One region of the Pelorhabdus sp. sgz311001 genome, then DNA from elsewhere that is predicted to be linked to it. Evidence: riboswitches for the same ligand, from Rfam matches in the RefSeq annotation. Region 1 holds a riboswitch; the other holds the start of a gene.
What was found. Region 1 has a riboswitch for glycine ahead of AC0MXB_RS10200 (ABC transporter substrate-binding protein). Riboswitches for the same ligand answer to the same signal wherever they lie in the genome.

Region 1 (8,853 bases):
AGCCATTTCTGATTCCTTGCTTGATAAAAAGCGGCAAAACATTGAAGACAGCGCCGCACAAATCGTTGTAACAGAGTGCCCTACCTGTCTCGTGCAAATGAATAAAGCCGCCCAAAAGAGCGGTGGCAAATTTAAAGTGATGCATATCAGTCAGATTTTATAAAGCAAATAAAAACAGACTGTTTCACCAAAAGCTACTGCAGCTCTAGGGTGAAGCAGTCTGTTTCATTAAGCAAGACTTCGTTTAATGATACCGGCCAAATCCGCTTGATTCAAAGCAACTAACGTATTAGCTAGGTTTTTAGCCTGAGCGGCTTTGGCGCTAAAACGCTCTACTTCTTCTGTTGTTACGCTTTCTTTTTCACCTAGAAGGCGGCCAAGAACCTGCTTAAATTCTGCTAATTGTGAAAATCCAAGACAGCGAAGAACCTCTTGTACTTTTTCCGGATGGCTTGGCGCTAAAACTGCCAAATATTCGCCAAGCAACAGACCGTTAGCCCGCCCATGATCAATACCTTTAAAGTACGTGAGCGAATAGCCCATGGCATGAACTGCCGTTGTCCCCGTATGCGCAATGACCATCCCCCCGAGCATGGATGCATATAAAAGCTTGGCCCGCACAGACTGATCAATCGGTCCAGTAAGCTGCTGTAAACATTCGCCGAGCAGCGTCATACTCTCAGTTGCAACCAAACTGCTTATAGTCGTTGCCTTGGTAGAAAGATAGCCTTCCACCGCATGAGACAAGGCATCAACCGCCGTATGAATCGTTACTCGCTGGGGCAGATCGGTCATAAATTCAGGATCTAAAAAGGCCAGTTTCGGAAAAATCACTTCACTAGCAATACTTGTCTTAGTTTCTTCTTTCTCATTGGTCAAAATGGAATACTGCGTCACTTCACTGCCAGTACCAGCTGTAGTAGGCACGGCAACAACAGGCAGCACTGGCTGATCATAGGGACCGCTAAACAGGCGAATATCATCAACTTCATTATAAGTTAATACAGCGATTGCTTTTGCCGCATCCATGGGCGAGCCGCCGCCAATTCCAATAATAAAATCAGCTTTTGCCTCCCTGGCCAACTGTGCCGCTTCGCGGACTAAAGTAACTGAAGGATTACTGGAAATACGATCAAACAGCGTATAATCAATATTGCTTGCTGTTAAGGCCGCCATAACCGCCGCCAGCGATCCATTTTGCGCCGAGCTTTTGCCTGTAGCAATAAAGGCTTTTGTGCCAAGCTGCTTGAACTGCGCCGCTTGCTCAGCCAAACAGTTTTCCCCAAAGAATACCTTGGTAGGCATATAAAAATTCAGTTTCATCGTAACACGCTCCTTAAAATCCAAATAGTTACTTTATTATAATAACAAGAAAAAAGAAGCGCCGTCTATGTAACAAGCCACCAAAAAAAGATGATTTTTCTGTGTAAAAAGAACGAAAAAATAATTATCCAGCAGGAATCCTTTTTTCTTTGACGAAATAGGAATTTAACGTTACAAACAAGAGGAGGTCTCTGAAATGTACGAACAACAAGTCATTGATCTTGTCAAAAGCGAAATCGCTTTTGTCGGCACAGTAGAGGACAATCGCCCTCATGTACGCCCCATGTATCCTTATATTGATAAGGATGGCCATATCTGGCTTTTCAATAGCTGTGAAACAAGACAATTCAGCGAAATTGAAAAAAATCCCCGCGTTGAACTTTGCGTCTATGGCAAAAATGGCGAACTTGTCAATATCTATGGTCGTCTCCATGCGCAACTAGGTATCCAAAAAGAATTAGCCGTGCAAAAAGAAATTATTTTTAGAGAAGTTCCGGCCTTACAAAAATACTTTACTGGACCGGATGACCCGAAACTTGTCTACTATCGTCTTGGTATTCATGAAATTCGCTATGTCCAAGATCACCATACAGCAACAACTCGTGTAAATTTGCCTCAGGAATACGACCCCGACATTGAAATGGCGCTCTGCCAAGGCGGCTTCTGCCTGGTAGAGTAACAACATAAAGAAGAAGCCCTCTGTACTAGCTTGCTGTTAAGCAAGGCTGGTAAGAGGGCTTCTTCTTATTTAAAAAGAGTTTTATTTAAAGACGCCAAAGGGTTTCCCTAATGGCAGAAAAGGCTTGTTAAACCAATTATTAAGAAACGTCGCGCCTGAACCGTAAAAACCTAGCATCGAAATCGTCAATTCTGTCCAAGCAGCAATCGAATGAGCCCAGTGAACCCCGAAGCTATCGAGCGCCAACGTAATAAATAATACATCAATTAAGACCATAATCGAAAAAATAATCTTATTCGTCTCTGCTGCCGCTACTGTCCCAAACAGCGAAAAAATAAGATAACCAATAAAGGCAAAACCAAGCTGTTTCAGATCGGCTGTATTCGCTAAAGTAGCGCCAAACACCCCGGCTTTAATCATCCAAGCCATAGCTACACTAATCCAGAACAGACCATAGGCGCCAAAAACAGTAGCGCCAAACAGATTATTATGCTTGAAATCATAAACGCAAGCCATCATCTGGGCAATAGAACCCAAAAAAATTGCCCAGGGAATCACGAAAGATACACCTGTAGTCCAGGCTAATTTTTGCGATGCCGCCACCAAAGTAACCATTGCTAACCCAAAAAGACCTAATGCGGAAGGGTCTGCGACAACAATTTGCATTTTTTGCTCATTTCCGTGACTCATTCCATACCTCCTTTAATATAATTCACAATAAAGATATCATAATGTAAGTAAATCGTCAATTATGGAATTATGAGTGGTTTATTTTTCAAAAATGATGATTTATAACGATTTTTAAAGATAAATAAAGCATTATAAATATTTTTGAATATTTGATTTTTAGTACTTTTATTATTTTTTTGTCAAAAAAAGGCCAGGAAGATGTTCTTCCTGGCGAACTTTACAGCTTAGCTCTTATAATCGTAGAAGCCTTTGCCTGTCTTTCTCCCTAAATACCCAGCCTGGACCATCTTTTTGAGCAGCGGACAAGGCCGATATTTAGGATCACCATAACCTTCATAGAGAACTTCCATTATCGCCAGTACCGTGTCATTGCCAATCAAGTCTGATAAAGCTAGCGGTCCCATGGGGTGATTAAAACCTAACTTCGCCACAGCATCAATATCTTCTACGGAAGCAACGCCCTCGGCATACGTAAAAATAGCTTCATTAATCATGGGAATCATAATACGATTGCCAGCAAAACCAGGCGCATCATGAATTGTCACTGGCGACTTACCTGTCTGAACTGCTAAATTATAGACAGCTTGATACGTTTCTTCACTCGTAGCCAAACCGCGAATCACTTCCACAAGCTTCATAACTGGCGCTGGATTGAAGAAATGCATTCCAATAAAGCGGTCTGGTCGTTTCGTCTTAGCTGCTACAGCGGTAATCGGCAACGATGAAGTATTCGTGGCAAAAATGGTATGATCAGGACATAAAGCGTCGAGCTGACCAAAAATGTCCGCTTTAATGGCCATATTTTCAATAGCAGCTTCAATCACAAGATCCACTTTGCAGGCAGCTGCATCCATTTCGGTAACTGGACAAATCCGTTCTAAAATGGACGCCGCTTCGGCTTCCGTTATTTTGCCTTTCTCAGCTTGCTTCGCCAGATTCTTTTGAATTCCCTGAAACCCTTTTTGAACAAATTCTTCTTTGATATCACGCAAAACTACGGCTAAACCGCTTTGCGCCATAACTTGAGCAATGCCGCTACCCATTTGTCCGGCGCCAATTACTAGCACTTTTTCTATAGCCATATTATCTCCTCCTTATATTCTTTCCACAATTGTCGCGATTCCTTGGCCGCCGCCAATGCAAAGCGTAGCTAGGCCGATCTTTTGATCGCGCTGTTTTAAGGCATGAAGCAATGTAACAAGAATCCGCGCCCCGCTGGCCCCAATCGGGTGACCAATTGCAATCGCACCGCCATTGACATTCACTTTTTCTTGATCAAAGCCTAATTCTTTACCAACAGCCAAGAATTGCGCCGCAAAGGCTTCATTTGCTTCAATTAAATCAAGATCCGCTACAGAAAGACCCGCTTTCTGCAAAGCTTTCCGTGTAGCAGGAATCGGACCAATCCCCATAATGGACGGATCCACACCAGCTGCACCATAGGAACGAATCTTCGCTAACGGCGTAAGCTTTAATTCGGCGCATTTTTCAGCGCTCATAATGACAAGCGCCGCAGCACCGTCATTAATTCCCGACGCATTAGCAGCTGTCACTGAACCATCTTTACGAAAAGCCGCCTTGAGTTTACCTACTGTTTCTTTAGTCGTACCCGCTTTCGGATATTCATCTACAGCAAAAACAGTCTCGCCCCGACGAGTTTTCAAGGTAACTGGTACAATTTCTTCTTTAAAAGCCCCCGCTTCAATGGCAGCAATCGCTCGTTGCTGTGATAATGCTGCGAGCTCATCTTGCATTTCGCGGGTAATACCAAACTTCTCCGCCACATTTTCGGCGGTAATACCCATATGATAATCTTCAAACGCGCACCATAAACCATCATGGATCATACTGTCAATTACTTTACTATGGCCCATACGATAGCCCCACCGCGCCTGATTGCCTAACAGATAGGGTGCATTCGACATGCTTTCCATGCCGCCTGCTACAATAATATCAGCATCGCCGGCAATAATAGCCTGTGCCGCTAGATTCACCGTCTTTAAACCACTGCCGCAAACTTTATTTACAGTAAATGCCGGAACTTCTTTCGGAATCCCCGCCTTAACAGCAGCCTGCCTTGCCGGATTCTGGCCAAGACCAGCCTGCAATACATTGCCCATAATCACTTCATCAACAAGCTCTGGATTCACTTTTGCTCGGCACAAGGCTTCACGAATTACGATTTCCCCCAGTTCTACCGCCGACAGTGACGCCAATGAACCATTGAAACTGCCAACAGCCGTACGTACAGCACTCACAATAACTGCTTCTTTCATTAAAATACCCCCTCACAGTTTTCTCTCTTATTCTGGCAAGAGTCCCTTTGGCTCTCACCATCTTTATATTGCAAGATCCATACCAGCTTTTCCGACAAAAATTAGACTTGGCTTTATTTGCAGAAAAACCGTTCAAAATATACGTTTTCTTTCAAATAATCTGAAAATTAAAATGACAACTTTGTCTAATATGTCTATTATTTTGTTCGTATTATGTCTTGTTTTTCGTCATTTCTGTCTACATACTGCAATTCCCGATAATTCTCCAAAAAGTTCACTGTCTTATCAAGTATATTTTTTCACAAAATATGTAAGAGCAGCAGGAATTCTAAATCATTCCTGCTGCTCCTATTTTTACAAAATTTCTTGTATTATATTCTCGTCTATCGCTAAATCAGGGATTGACTGTCGCTTTAAAGACTTGTTTGCCATCTTTCATTTCGATGATTACCGCATTTTTTACGGCATCATGCGTCGCATTCAATGTAATATTTCCCGTAATTGCAGCAAAATCTTTTGTCGCCGCCAAAGCTTCACGGATCTTCGCCGGCTCTAAACTATTAGCCTGCTGAATGGCATGAATCAGAACATTAGCTGCATCATAGCCAAGTACCGCCATGGCATCAGGCGATTGGCCATATTCTTGTTTATAGGCAGCCACAAAAGCCTGCGATGTGGGATTTGTGTTATCAACCGCATAATGGTTCGTGAAATAAGTATTGTTAAGCGCTTCTGGCGTAGCAATCTCTACGAGTTTAGGCGAATCCCAACCATCGCCGCCAAGCATGGGCGATGTGATTCCAAGTTCTCTAGCTTGTTTTACAATCTTGCCTACCTCTTCATAATAACCAGGCACATAAATAATATCAGCATGTAATCCTTTTACTTTCGTCAAAATCGTTTTGAAATCCTGATCTTTCTGCAAATACGCTTCTTCAGCAAGCACGGCGCCGCCACCCTTAGTAAAGGCATTCTTGAAGAAAGCGGCCAACCCTTTACTATAGTCACTGCTGTTATCGACAAGAATAACAGCGCTCTTCAGTTTCAAATTATTTAAAACAAAGTTGGCGCCAACGGTCCCCTGGAAAGGATCAATAAAGCAAACTCGAAAAGTATAATCCTTTACCTTACCAGTGCCTTCGTCGACTGTTACTTTGGGATTTGTCGCCCCCACTGCCAACAGCGGTACTTTTACCGACTCAGCTACGCTCGAAGCGGCAATGGCGTTAGAACTAGAAAAGATACCGGTAACAGCTGCTACACGATCTTGTGTCGCTAGTTTCGTCATGGCATTAGCCGATTCAGACGGCTCGCTTTTATTATCAGCCACTACGGCTTTAATTTGTTTTCCCAAGACGCCACCTTTCGCGTTCGCTTCTTTAATCGCTAGCTTCGCACCATTCGTAGTAGAATTTCCCATGGTAGCGTTGCCGCCTGTTAATTCATTCAGTAGACCAATTTGCACTTCATTGGAAGAACTAGCGCCACAGCCCCCTAAAAAACTGGCTGCCATCAGTACCAAAAGCGCCGCTGTCATACTCCGAAACCATTTTTTCCCCATCTCAAAATCTCTCCTTTTACAGCTATCGCTGCTTTCTTTACTGATCTGCGATGTACCTTACATGCAGCGATGCCAAAAAGCTCCCCCAAAAACAAACAGAGTCAAATCAGCTATGATTTGACTCTGGAATCACAAAGAAAATACGAATAAAACAAACTAAACACATTCGCACTTTTTGTCTCTGTCCTTTTGCCTGAGAGCTTTGCCAGCAATTCTGCTGTATTTCACCTTCGGCGTCCGATGCGCTCGGATCTCTCCAGAGTCCCGTCCCTTTACGATATCACCCAATTTTATGAGTACCTGAGAGTTTTACTCCTTCGGCGGGCTGATTCAGCCTCTCTCTCGCAAACTTCATCCGGAAATATGTAGTTTTAGTGTGTACATCGAAAACGTTTATAATTATAAAACAAGACAGCTTAATATGCAAGTGTAATTAAATATAAAATTACACAGAAAATTTTTCTACGGCTGTCTTTAGATCTACAGCAAGATCAGCTAACCGTTTACTTGCCGATGCAATTTCCGCCATAGATGCAGCTTGTTCCTCTGTAGCGGCAGAAACAGTTTCAGCTTCCGCGGCTGTCTTACGACTCACGGTATCGACACCGTGAATTTCCTTAGCTACTGATTTGCTATGATCCGCCATTGTTTGGATCGAATCAGAAATCCCCTTCATCTGCTCTGATAAAGCTACAATGGCTATCATAATATTTTCCAGGGTTTTCCCAGCAGAATTCACGACTTCCCGACCAACGCGCACCCCTTCTGTACCAAGCTGTACCGCAGCAATCGCCTGATCCATATTCGTTTGATTTTCCTGAATCAGTAAAGTAACTTTCTGGGCAGCCTGATTGGATTGCTCAGCTAATTTCCTTACTTCTTCCGCTACGACGGCAAACCCACGGCCTTGCTCGCCGGCACGAGCCGCCTCAATTGCGGCATTCAAGGCCAATAAATTCGTTTGACCAGCAATTTCCGAAATCATTTCCACGATCGGACGAATTGCATCTGAGCCTTTTGCTAATTGTTCAATCGCGGCGGCTACTGCTTGTGACCCCGAATTAATCTGTTCCATTTGCCCTACAGCCTGTCCAACCGCTTTCTGACCAATTTCAGCCTCTTTCGCCGTATTTTGAGCAATTCCCGCAGCAGCTTGAGCCGTCTCAGCTATTTGAGCTGTGCGATTCGACATGTTATCAATAATTTCAGCGATATGAGTCGCCGAAGCAGCCGTTGCCGCCATACCGCCAGCAATTTCCGTAATAGAATGAGCCACTAAATTCGAAGCCTGCGCCGATTGATCCGCGCTTTCCCTAAGCTGACTGCCTGAACTATTCACTGCCTCCGCTTGCTCTTTCACCCGCTGCACAAGCTGACACAGCGTAAGACGCATATCCGCAAAACTTTGCGCCAGTTGTCCCAGTTCATCGTCTGACTGCACTTTCGACGCAACAGGGCACAGATCCCCTCGGGCCAAAAGCTGGCATTCATCGCGAATCCATTGAATCGGTTTAGCAAAACGATTACTAATCCAAATGATAAAAAACACGGCAGCTAATAAAGCGGCTATCGAGACAAAGAGCAGTGTTTTGGCCAATCGGTTCGTCGCTGCAAAAACTTCCGCCTCAGGCGCTGATACAATCGTAACCCACTGCTTACCTCCTGGTAAGGAAATCGGCGCAAAGCCAGCCACATGACTAACCCCATCGAGATTTTTATATTGACCAATGACCGTCTTGCCACCAGCAACCGACGTAAAGTGAGCCGTAAACCGGCTATCCACTTCTGGCAGCGTCGTTTTGACAGCATCACTAACTTTGCGATCCATAAAATTCACGTTACCAACAAGTTCAGGTTGGCGCGAATGACCGATGAGCATGCCGTTATTGTCAGCAATCGCCACAAAACCAGTTTCCTTGAAACGACTGTCTTTAATTAAATCAGTAACCTTATCAAGCGATACATTGCCAGTAATGATCCCGGTCAAGTTTCCTTGCTCCAAAACAGGAACGGCAATGATAACCCCCATGCGCCCTGTCCCTCTTGTCAATATGGGGTCAGAAATATAAATCTTTTTCGTACTAACAACCGCTTTTACGTAGTCACGATCCGCTACATTTGTAGTTGTTCCATTATAACGAACCCCTTCACCCGACGGTAAAAGGTAGTTAATATTATCAAAATTACCGATACGGTCATGAGTTTCTTGTAGTAACTTGACAATCAGACCCATATCATTATGATTTTTCACAGTCCAGTTACTAGCCAAATTTTCAAGATCAATAACCCGTTCGTTAATAGCATCCCGCACTTGATGTGAGTAA
Region 2 (8,853 bases), on a different contig from region 1:
CCAATAGAAACCGCTTCATAAGTTCCAAAGTTTTCCCCTTTGCTCATGCGGCTGAAAGCTATGTGGGAAGAATAAAGTCCAGCTAACTCCTCTAAAGAGCGATTATTGGGTACACGTGCCAGCAGTCGTCCGTCTGTTCGCAGCAAAACGAGACTATTATCTCGGCCCAGCTCCAATTGACTAAACACACTCGTGAAATATTTTTGATCTAAGCCCACAGATACAATCCCCGCAAAATTCCCTTGGCTATCATTGATACGGCGACTCAGAAAAACAGATGGCGTTCCCGTAGCCCGGTTGATCCACGGAGCAGCAATGTAAAGTTTATCTGAATCATAATCAACCTGTGCCCGAAAATGCTCTCGCAGCGCAATATTTAACGGAGCCTGCAACGGCACAGCGCTAAAAATCAGATTACCAGCTGAATCAGCTACAGCAATCTGATTAATCGTACCTAGTTCTAAAGAGCTCTGTAAGAGACTTACATGCTTCGCTTCTAAGAATCCGTGCGTTTCCATATCAATTTTCATGACTAATAGAATATTATCAGCCTGCGATAACATGAGCCGAACATTTTCCTCTACAAGTCTCGTTACATTTTTGTTGGCTGTATGAGTTTCTTCAATCTGTGCGGCAAGATCTCGTTGGTAAAGTCCTTCTGCCGAATAAAAAGCCACAAGGCATAAAGTAACCGCAAGGCAGGCAATAAAAAACGTGGAACGCCAAAATGGGCCTTGTTTAAGGCCATTTTTCACAAACAAACTAAACACCTCACCTATTGCTTGGTTTACTTTCGCCAGCGGCTGAAGAACTTCCCGCTTCCCATTAAAAGTCTGTCACAAACCGTAAAAAAGCCTGCAGCAATGAATTCGTCAAAGTGCAGGCTGATATAGATTACAACATCATGTCAAGAAATAAAGACTGTGAATAATTATAGTAATTCGTATTATTATTAGTCTGTAAGTAATTACTCATAGTCGGCGCTTGGAAATAAGCGGAAGTTGGTGTACTTTGCGCTGTTTTTGCAATCTTACCCGCCGTTGTAGCTAACCCGTTAGGACCAGAAATCAGTCGATCTACATTAGCAGCGTCTGTCTTCAAAGCCTTTGTCAGTGTTTCCGTATCAACAGCAAGGTTACCAGTCTTACGGTCCATGGTAATGCCAATTTTCTCATATTGGCTGCGACGAATTCCGTCAAACTGACTTTGAATTCCCTTTAGCATCGTTTCACCACGCTTTGTCACATTCTCAGAGTTCTGGATATTATAGTTAATCTCATTATATGTTGCCGCTAAATCACGTACGGCACTAATGGTCTTATTCGCATCAGGTCCAACAGTCACTTTTTCTGCACCGACTGTAGTGCTCTTTAGGGTTAGGTTCACATTTCCATTGTCAATCTTGATCGCATTAGACGCTGACTTTTGGCTAACACCATTCACTGTATATGAGGCATCTTGGGCCTGTTTTACTTGATTTGTTAAACTAGTCTGACTAGCAAGGCTACCATAAATATCACGGACAGAAAAAGACGACGCCGCACCAGTTTGGCCTTCCATCGCCAAGTATGTTTTATCATTGACTGTCTTCACTTCCGCTTTCACGCTGCTGCCGCTACGATTGACCGCGTCAGCAATCTTGGTGAGAGCCTGTTTATTTGTATCCGTACCGGAAATATTAACAGTGATCTGCTTTTCTGTACCGCTCCCCACAGTAAGGCCCATCGTATAGACGCCAGCGCTAATACCGCCCAAGCCAGTAGACGTAAGAGTTTTTCCTTGATTTTGCTGGGCTGTGGCCACTTTTTCTACACTTACATCATAAGTGGCTGGTTTCGCTGCGGTTTTAGCTTCACCACTAACAGCCCCCGTCGAGTCTGAAACATACTTTTTATTCAATACACTCGCAGTTCCCGTTAAAGTTTGCGATCTTGTCTGCAAATTACTAACAGCCGTCTTAAAACCAGCTGTCTGATTCTGATACTCTTCCTGCTTCGCTTTAAAATTTGCAGCTGATAAATTTGAATTAATGGAAAATGTCGTGTTATTTGCCGCAATATTCATGTAATCTGTCAAAAAGGAGTCGTTCTGACCTACCTTGGAACTGTTCTGATTCAAAAAAATCTTGGTAAACAAATATGAATTAACGGAATTGTTAATATGTATCGCCATAAAACGCCACACCTTTCGCTTTGCGACTTCTTTTCTCCCAGCTAAAAACCTCTCATTCTTTATATCGAAAAAAATAGTCTGATGATTAAATGATTCTTAAAAAAACCTTTAAACAGCTAGACTTTTCAAGGATATTGCTAATGAATAGGCGAATTTACTTGGTAAAAGTCTAAATCAGAAAGCTTCTTGATTCTGGCAAAAGATCACCTTTATTCTACAAAAGGAGCAAACAGTCATGAAAAAATACGATGTTGTCGTAATTGGCACAGGGGCGGCGAATATTGTCTTAGACGCCGCCTTAAAACAAGGCTTAAAATGCGCCCAAATTGAAAAAGGGAAATTTGGCGGAACCTGCCTAACACGAGGCTGCATTCCTACGAAAGTCATGGTTACTGCAGCAGATTATATTCGGGAAATTCAGGAACTACCGAAAATCGGCGTCAATGTAGCGCCAGCTTCGATGAATTGGGAACTTGTCAGCAAACGGGTCTGGCAAAAAATAAATGAGAGTGATGAACTACGTTCCTACTATGAGTCCATCGAAGAACTAGATGTTTATCGGGGAATCGGTCACTTCACTGGCGAAAAAACCTTACAGGTAACCCTGCCTGATGGCGCCTTATCTGAGGAATTTACCGCCGACAAAATCATTCTCGCCGTAGGCGCCCGTACGAAAATCCCCACAATTGAAGGTCTCGAAGCAACAGGCTATCTCACATCAGAAACTTTCTTTGGTGAAAAATATCCGGCTCAGCCCTTTAAAGATCTCATTATCATCGGCGGCGGACCTATCGGCACAGAATTCGCACACGTATTTGCCGCTGCTGGCACGAAAGTAACGGTAGTTCAGCAAAATGTCCGCCTATTGCCGCGAGAAGATAGCGAAATTTCCGCTCACTTACTGCAGGGTCTACGAAAAGCAGGCATAACAGTCCTCGTCAATCACAAGCCCCTGCAAGTAAAACAAGGCGAAGATAAAAAAACCCTTCGCCTCCTTGACAAAGACACCAACCAAACCAGCGAAATCGCAGCGCAGGAAATCATGCTTTCCACCGGAATTGAATCAAATGCGGACACACTGCAGCTCGAACATACCGCCGTAGAAACGAATGATCGCGGCTGGATTGTCACCAATGAATTTCTCGAAACAAGCGCCGCTGGAATTTGGGCGTTAGGTGATGTCAACGGCGAAGCGCCCTTTCGCCATAAAGCCAACTATGAAGCAGATATTTTGGCTCACAACCTCTTTAGCGGCCATCATCCTAGTGACTGGCGCTGGGCCCGCTATGACATTGTCCCTGCCGTCACCTACACCTTCCCGCAGGTTGCCCATGTGGGACTTACCGAAGCAGAAGCACTGAAACAAGGCTATGAAATCACCACAGCTAAACACCATTATTCCGCTACAGCCAAGGGCTTTGCTCTCGGCTTCAATCCTGGCGATGAAGAAGACGGCTTCGTAAAAGTAATTGTAGAGAAAGCAACGAAAAACATCTTAGGTATTCATATTGTCGGGCCGCAGGCCTCAATCTTGCTCCAACCTTTCGTCAATCTGATGAATGCTGGCGAAACACGCCTTACGCCTGTCCACAACCATATTGCTTCACCTACAACGGAAAACTTAAGACGCTCCCGCCTAGTTCGCAATCTTGATCCTCGTTCCATTGTAAGTGTCGGTGAAACAATGACGCCGCATCCCTCGTTGTCAGAAGTGATTATGTGGATTCAATACTACTTCCCAGACTGATCACGGCTTAGCAAATGATCTTCTAGCAATGCTTCAATTTTAGGCGTACAACGCCGTCCATGACAGGAGCCAGACCCGGCGCCTGTCTTTTTTTGCACCGCGACTACCGAATCGGCTCCTGATGCAATAGTCTTCTTCATCGTCGCCCGACTAATGCCTTTGCATAGACAAACCTTAGTTAATTTATCGAGTACTTGCTGTTGTAATTCTTGTTCTTCCATAAAAATATCCCCCCATGTATTCCCTGAATGATTTCCTTTTGTGATGATTGTTCTAGCTTCGTGATGATCATTTCCAGTTAATAATGTTCGCTTTCGCTTGATGATTATCATTTTTACTTTATAATAATTATCTTCTACTTCTCTTTTAAATATACCTTTAATAAAACCTTCGTCAATAAAAAAAGACTGCCAAAAGGCAGTCGTAAAACTTCAAAACCAACTATTTCTAAATAGCGATTTGCGAAACAGATTCTTCCGATAAAATTCTTTTACCGCTTCACATACATTCTCAGCCTGGAAGCTAGCGGCAACACAAGAATTGCTGCTACGCCGATCTGTACAAGATTGCCAGGAACAGACAGCATTGGCGCCACCCAGTTGCCGTAAATAATACCTTCCGCCCCATAATAGCCGACCACCTTAATCAGGCAGGCTGCTAGCAGCGCTAACACATAGGCGGAAAAACTTTGCCGTTGCTCACAAATCGCCCCGACAACATAGCCCATAAGCCCGACAATCACGAGCGTAAAAGGCGCCCACAAAAACCAGCCGCCAACTACATCAAACAGAGCCATGCCAATGCCGCCAGCTACAGCGCCGAACCAGCGACCGTAAAGAATTGCCATAATAAAAAGCGGTACATTGCCTAAATGAATGAGTCCGCCATTTGCCGCAATGGGCAAGCGTATATTGACAAAAGAAGTGCAAATAAACACTAGAGCGATGCCTAAAGCTGCCATAACTAATTGTTTCGTTTGATACCTTGAAGATTGTCTCATGTTAAAATGCCTGCCTTATCGAAAAATAAAATATTTATCTACCATATCACACGAAACAACTTTACACAATAGGCAAATCCCTAAATTAAGCTAAACTGCTTTCTCCATCCTCGGCTTCTTTCGTTCTGCTCTTCGCGGCTTTATAAATCACGCCAAGCATAATAAACCATACTGGCGTCACAAACAGAGCAACGCGTGTTTCTTCATTTAATGCCAAGGTGACTAATACAAAGGCAAAGAAAGCTAAAATAATATAATTAATCACAGGGTACAGTGGCATTTTAAATTTATTTTTTGCCGCAAGCTCTGGTCGCGTTTTACGATATTTCAAATGACAGATCGTGATCATCGCCCAGATAAAAATGAAGCAGAACGTCGAAATACTGGTAATCAAGACAAAGACGCTTTCTGGCATAATATATTGCAGAATCACGGCTAATAGTATAACGAAAGCCGAAAAGAGCGTAGCATTCGCCGGTACTTGATTGGAGGTTAATTTTTTCATCGATTCTGGTGCATTACTTTCTCGTGCCAAAGCATAAACCATGCGGCTCGTACTAAAGATACCGCTATTGCAAGCCGATGCCGCCGAAGTTAACACAACAAAATTAACAATCGTTGCTGCCGCGGTAATCCCGATCGCCGAGAAAACCTGCACGAAAGGACTTTTTGCCGGACTGAGCGCCGTCCAGGGATAAATACTCATAATGACAAAGAGAGCGCCAAAGTAAAATACAATAATTCTGAGCGGAATATGATTAATGGCCTTCGGAATGACCTTTTCGGGGTTTTCCGTTTCCCCTGCAGTCAAACCAACTAATTCAATGCCCGTAAACGCAAATACCACCATTTGGAAAGACAGAATGAACCCGCTGATTCCATTAGGAACCCAGCCGCCATAGCTCCACAGATTAGCAAAGCTTGACGGGCCAGCGTCAGTCGCAAACCCTTTGATAACCATAAACGAACCAATTACAATAAGTGCTAAAATCGCCACAACTTTAATCAAAGCAAACCAAAATTCCATTTCACCAAAATGCTTTACCGCCGTCAAATTCATAATCAGTAGCACAACTAAAATCATGAGACTGGGAACCCATTGCGCGATATTGGGAAACCAATACTGAATATACAGCCCCGCGGCCGTCACATCGGCCATCGCCAAGGAAATCCAACAAAACCAGTACGTCCAACCCGTAATAAAGGCAGCGCCGTTACCCATATAGTCGCGGACAAAATCCACAAACGAATGATATTTGCTGTTAGACAGTAGCAATTCGCCTAGCGCCCGCATTACAAAAAAACAGATCGTGCCTGTAATCATATAGGCAAATAAAATCGATGGCCCCGCTAAGTGAATCGAACGACCTGAGCCGAGAAACAAGCCTGTTCCAATCGCCCCGCCAATGGCCAGCAGCTGAACATGACGATTTTTCAGCCCCCGTGATAAAGTTTGTTCTTCTGACATATGTATCCCGCCTTCCCTTCTGTTACTACGTGCCAAATACCAGCCTCGAGAAAAACAGAAAGAGGCCAAATTATAAAAATTTGGCCTCAAAATAAAACAGCAAGAAAATAGCTTTGTCTGCTCTGTCCTTTTACCTGAGAGATTCACTGATTTAGTATCAGCTTGCTCCTTCGGTGCTCAATTGAGGCTCTCCAGAGGTTCGTCCAGTAACGGTTCTTTTGCCTGAAAGCATAACATCTTCGGCGGATTATTGCTAATCTCTCTCCCGTTACCTTCATACGAAGTTCGGTATTCACTTTGATAGTACAGTTACATACTTTAGCACTCTTCATAGAAATTGTCAACCTTAAACAAACATTTTTCTTTTCTGTGCGTATATGAGCTACAATAAATCCTTAGCGTTAGCCAATAGCTTACTGTCCCAGCCAATATCTTTGATCGCTACTTTAGCGAACAGGCTCCAGAAAGCCTTCCTCTAAACACACGGCAACTGCTAAAGTTTTCACCTTGTCGGCAAACTTAATATCGAGACTCACCGCATTGAGCGCCGTAATCTGGCCCTCACCGAACCGGGCATGTCTGACCCTAGCCCCTACCTTCAGCCCCTCGCGCTTACGAATGGCGGTAGGCGATAAAACTTTTGCTGGCTGAGTTGGCACTAGCCGCGTGCTTGCAAAGGGACTTCTCACTGGCTGACGCTTCGGCTGCAACGCTTGCGGCGATGGCGCCTTGGGCGGCGTTACCATATGGCGTATGGCCATAACAAACTGCGACTCACTGACTTTTTCCTGATCCCGCTTCTCATAAGTGATCAATTGAAGTTGGTGCCTAGCTCGCGTCATAGCTACATAAAAGAGACGAACCGCCTCGGCCATAGCAGCTGGCTTTCCTTGCTGTTTCTCCATTACATCGCTGGCGGCAGGAATAATTCCCTCAATTAAATCAATCATATAGACCTTGTCAAACTCCATTCCTTTCGCGCTATGAAAGGTCGACAGAGTCACTTGATGATCTTTTTTCTGTCTCGCCTGCTTAGTCACAGTTTCTAGATGTTTCAAGCGGTTGGCAAAGGCTTCGACACTATCAAGTCCTGATGCAATCTCCTCGAGTGTGTTTAAAATGCCCAAGAGATATTCCTTGCGAAACCCCAGTCGGTCACACATTCGATCTAAGGCCTTGTCGTAACCAAGCTGATGGCGAATTGCCGCAATGGCTGCCAGAGGCTTTTTTTCTTTTAAAGAAATAATTACGTCCCGGCAACTTTCAATAAGCGGCCACTGATAGTCCTGCAGCGGCACATGACGGAGTAAATTCTGAAATACCGACTCGTGATTTCCCAATTCTTTTACGGCTTCCAGCTGCTGCTTCGTAATATAGCCGTTCATCTTCGCAAAGATCTTTTCAAAAATATCAATTCGTTTATCAGAGTAACTGAGTCGCATAAAGTTTAAAATATCAGCCACGACCCAGTGAGAGAAAAAGCGCTTGTCCTCATCTTGCATGGCAAAAGAAAGACCGGCTCGCTCCAATTCATTCACAAGGATAATCGCCGATGAGCTATTGCGATATAAAATAGCAATACTGTCTTTCGCGACCGCCTGTCGAATCGCCTCAATCAAATACTTAGCCTGCTGTTTATAATCACTGAGACAACGAATGTCAATGGGCGCCCCATAAGGATTTTCCGTAAACATCTGCTTCGGATACCGCTGGGCATTACGCTGAATAAACCGATTGGCGGCAATCACTATATTGCGGGAAGAACGATAATTTTGCTCCATATACAACAGCTGCGCCGCTGGATAAACCTCGCGAAAGTGCAGTAAATAATCCGGTTCAGCGCCGCGCCAACTATAAATCGACTGATCATCGTCAGCGACCACGCAAAGATTGCCATGAGCTTTGACGAGCTTTTCCAGGATAAAATGCTGTACCAGCGACGTATCCTGGCTTTCGTCTGTTAAAATATAGTCATAATACTGTTGGTATCTTTTCAGCAAGTCCGCTTCGGAGTTCAGAGCCTTATAAGCATAGAGCAGCATATCATCATAATCAAGTAACAGTGTCTCGCCCGCTGTCTTAAAGGCTTCATAAGCTTCTAAAATTTTTGCCGCCCCTTTCACGCTGCAATCCACTTCCGCCCACTTTTCCCGGGGAATAAGCTTGTTCTTGATAAAACTAATATAGGTGGTCAGCTCATCCATCTGATCTTCCGTCATCGTTTCCTTCGTAAGGCTTTTAAAAATATCCCGTAAAATCTGCCCCTTATTCAGCTCCGCTTGTCCTTCAATCAACTGATACGTCACCTGGCGCTGACGAAAATAGTCTCGCACAATCCGAAAGGCCAGACTGTGTATCGTCGAAAACTCAATAGACTCCAATTGCGGAAATAAAGCTTGAAACCGCCCGTTCATTTCTGCCGCAGCAGCCCGACTAAAGGTGACCGCTTTAATCCGCCGCGAAGCA

Region 2: it holds a riboswitch for glycine, as region 1 does, so the genes downstream of both, AC0MXB_RS06805 (amino acid permease) here and AC0MXB_RS10200 (ABC transporter substrate-binding protein) in region 1, are expected to answer to the same signal.

Annotation. Positions count from the first base shown of each region.
Region 1 is NZ_JBVXUT010000003.1:312,068-320,920, forward strand. It holds gene AC0MXB_RS10170 ((Fe-S)-binding protein) at 1-163, shown strand, start outside; gene AC0MXB_RS10175 (iron-containing alcohol dehydrogenase family protein) at 229-1,323, opposite strand; gene AC0MXB_RS10180 (pyridoxamine 5'-phosphate oxidase family protein) at 1,520-2,002, shown strand; gene AC0MXB_RS10185 (acetate uptake transporter) at 2,084-2,692, opposite strand; gene AC0MXB_RS10190 (3-hydroxybutyryl-CoA dehydrogenase) at 2,917-3,774, opposite strand; gene AC0MXB_RS10195 (acetyl-CoA C-acetyltransferase) at 3,787-4,968, opposite strand; gene AC0MXB_RS10200 (ABC transporter substrate-binding protein) at 5,363-6,529, opposite strand; glycine riboswitch at 6,701-6,799, opposite strand; glycine riboswitch at 6,812-6,884, opposite strand; gene AC0MXB_RS10205 (methyl-accepting chemotaxis protein) at 6,975-8,853, opposite strand, start outside.
Region 2 is NZ_JBVXUT010000002.1:153,201-162,053, forward strand. It holds gene AC0MXB_RS06780 (SpoIIE family protein phosphatase) at 1-755, opposite strand, end outside; gene fliD (flagellar filament capping protein FliD) at 895-2,172, opposite strand; gene AC0MXB_RS06790 (dihydrolipoyl dehydrogenase family protein) at 2,408-3,919, shown strand; gene AC0MXB_RS06795 ((2Fe-2S)-binding protein) at 3,904-4,140, opposite strand; gene AC0MXB_RS06800 (ECF transporter S component) at 4,410-4,919, opposite strand; gene AC0MXB_RS06805 (amino acid permease) at 5,005-6,387, opposite strand; glycine riboswitch at 6,508-6,584, opposite strand; glycine riboswitch at 6,588-6,665, opposite strand; gene AC0MXB_RS06810 (ATP-dependent helicase) at 6,834-8,853, opposite strand, start outside.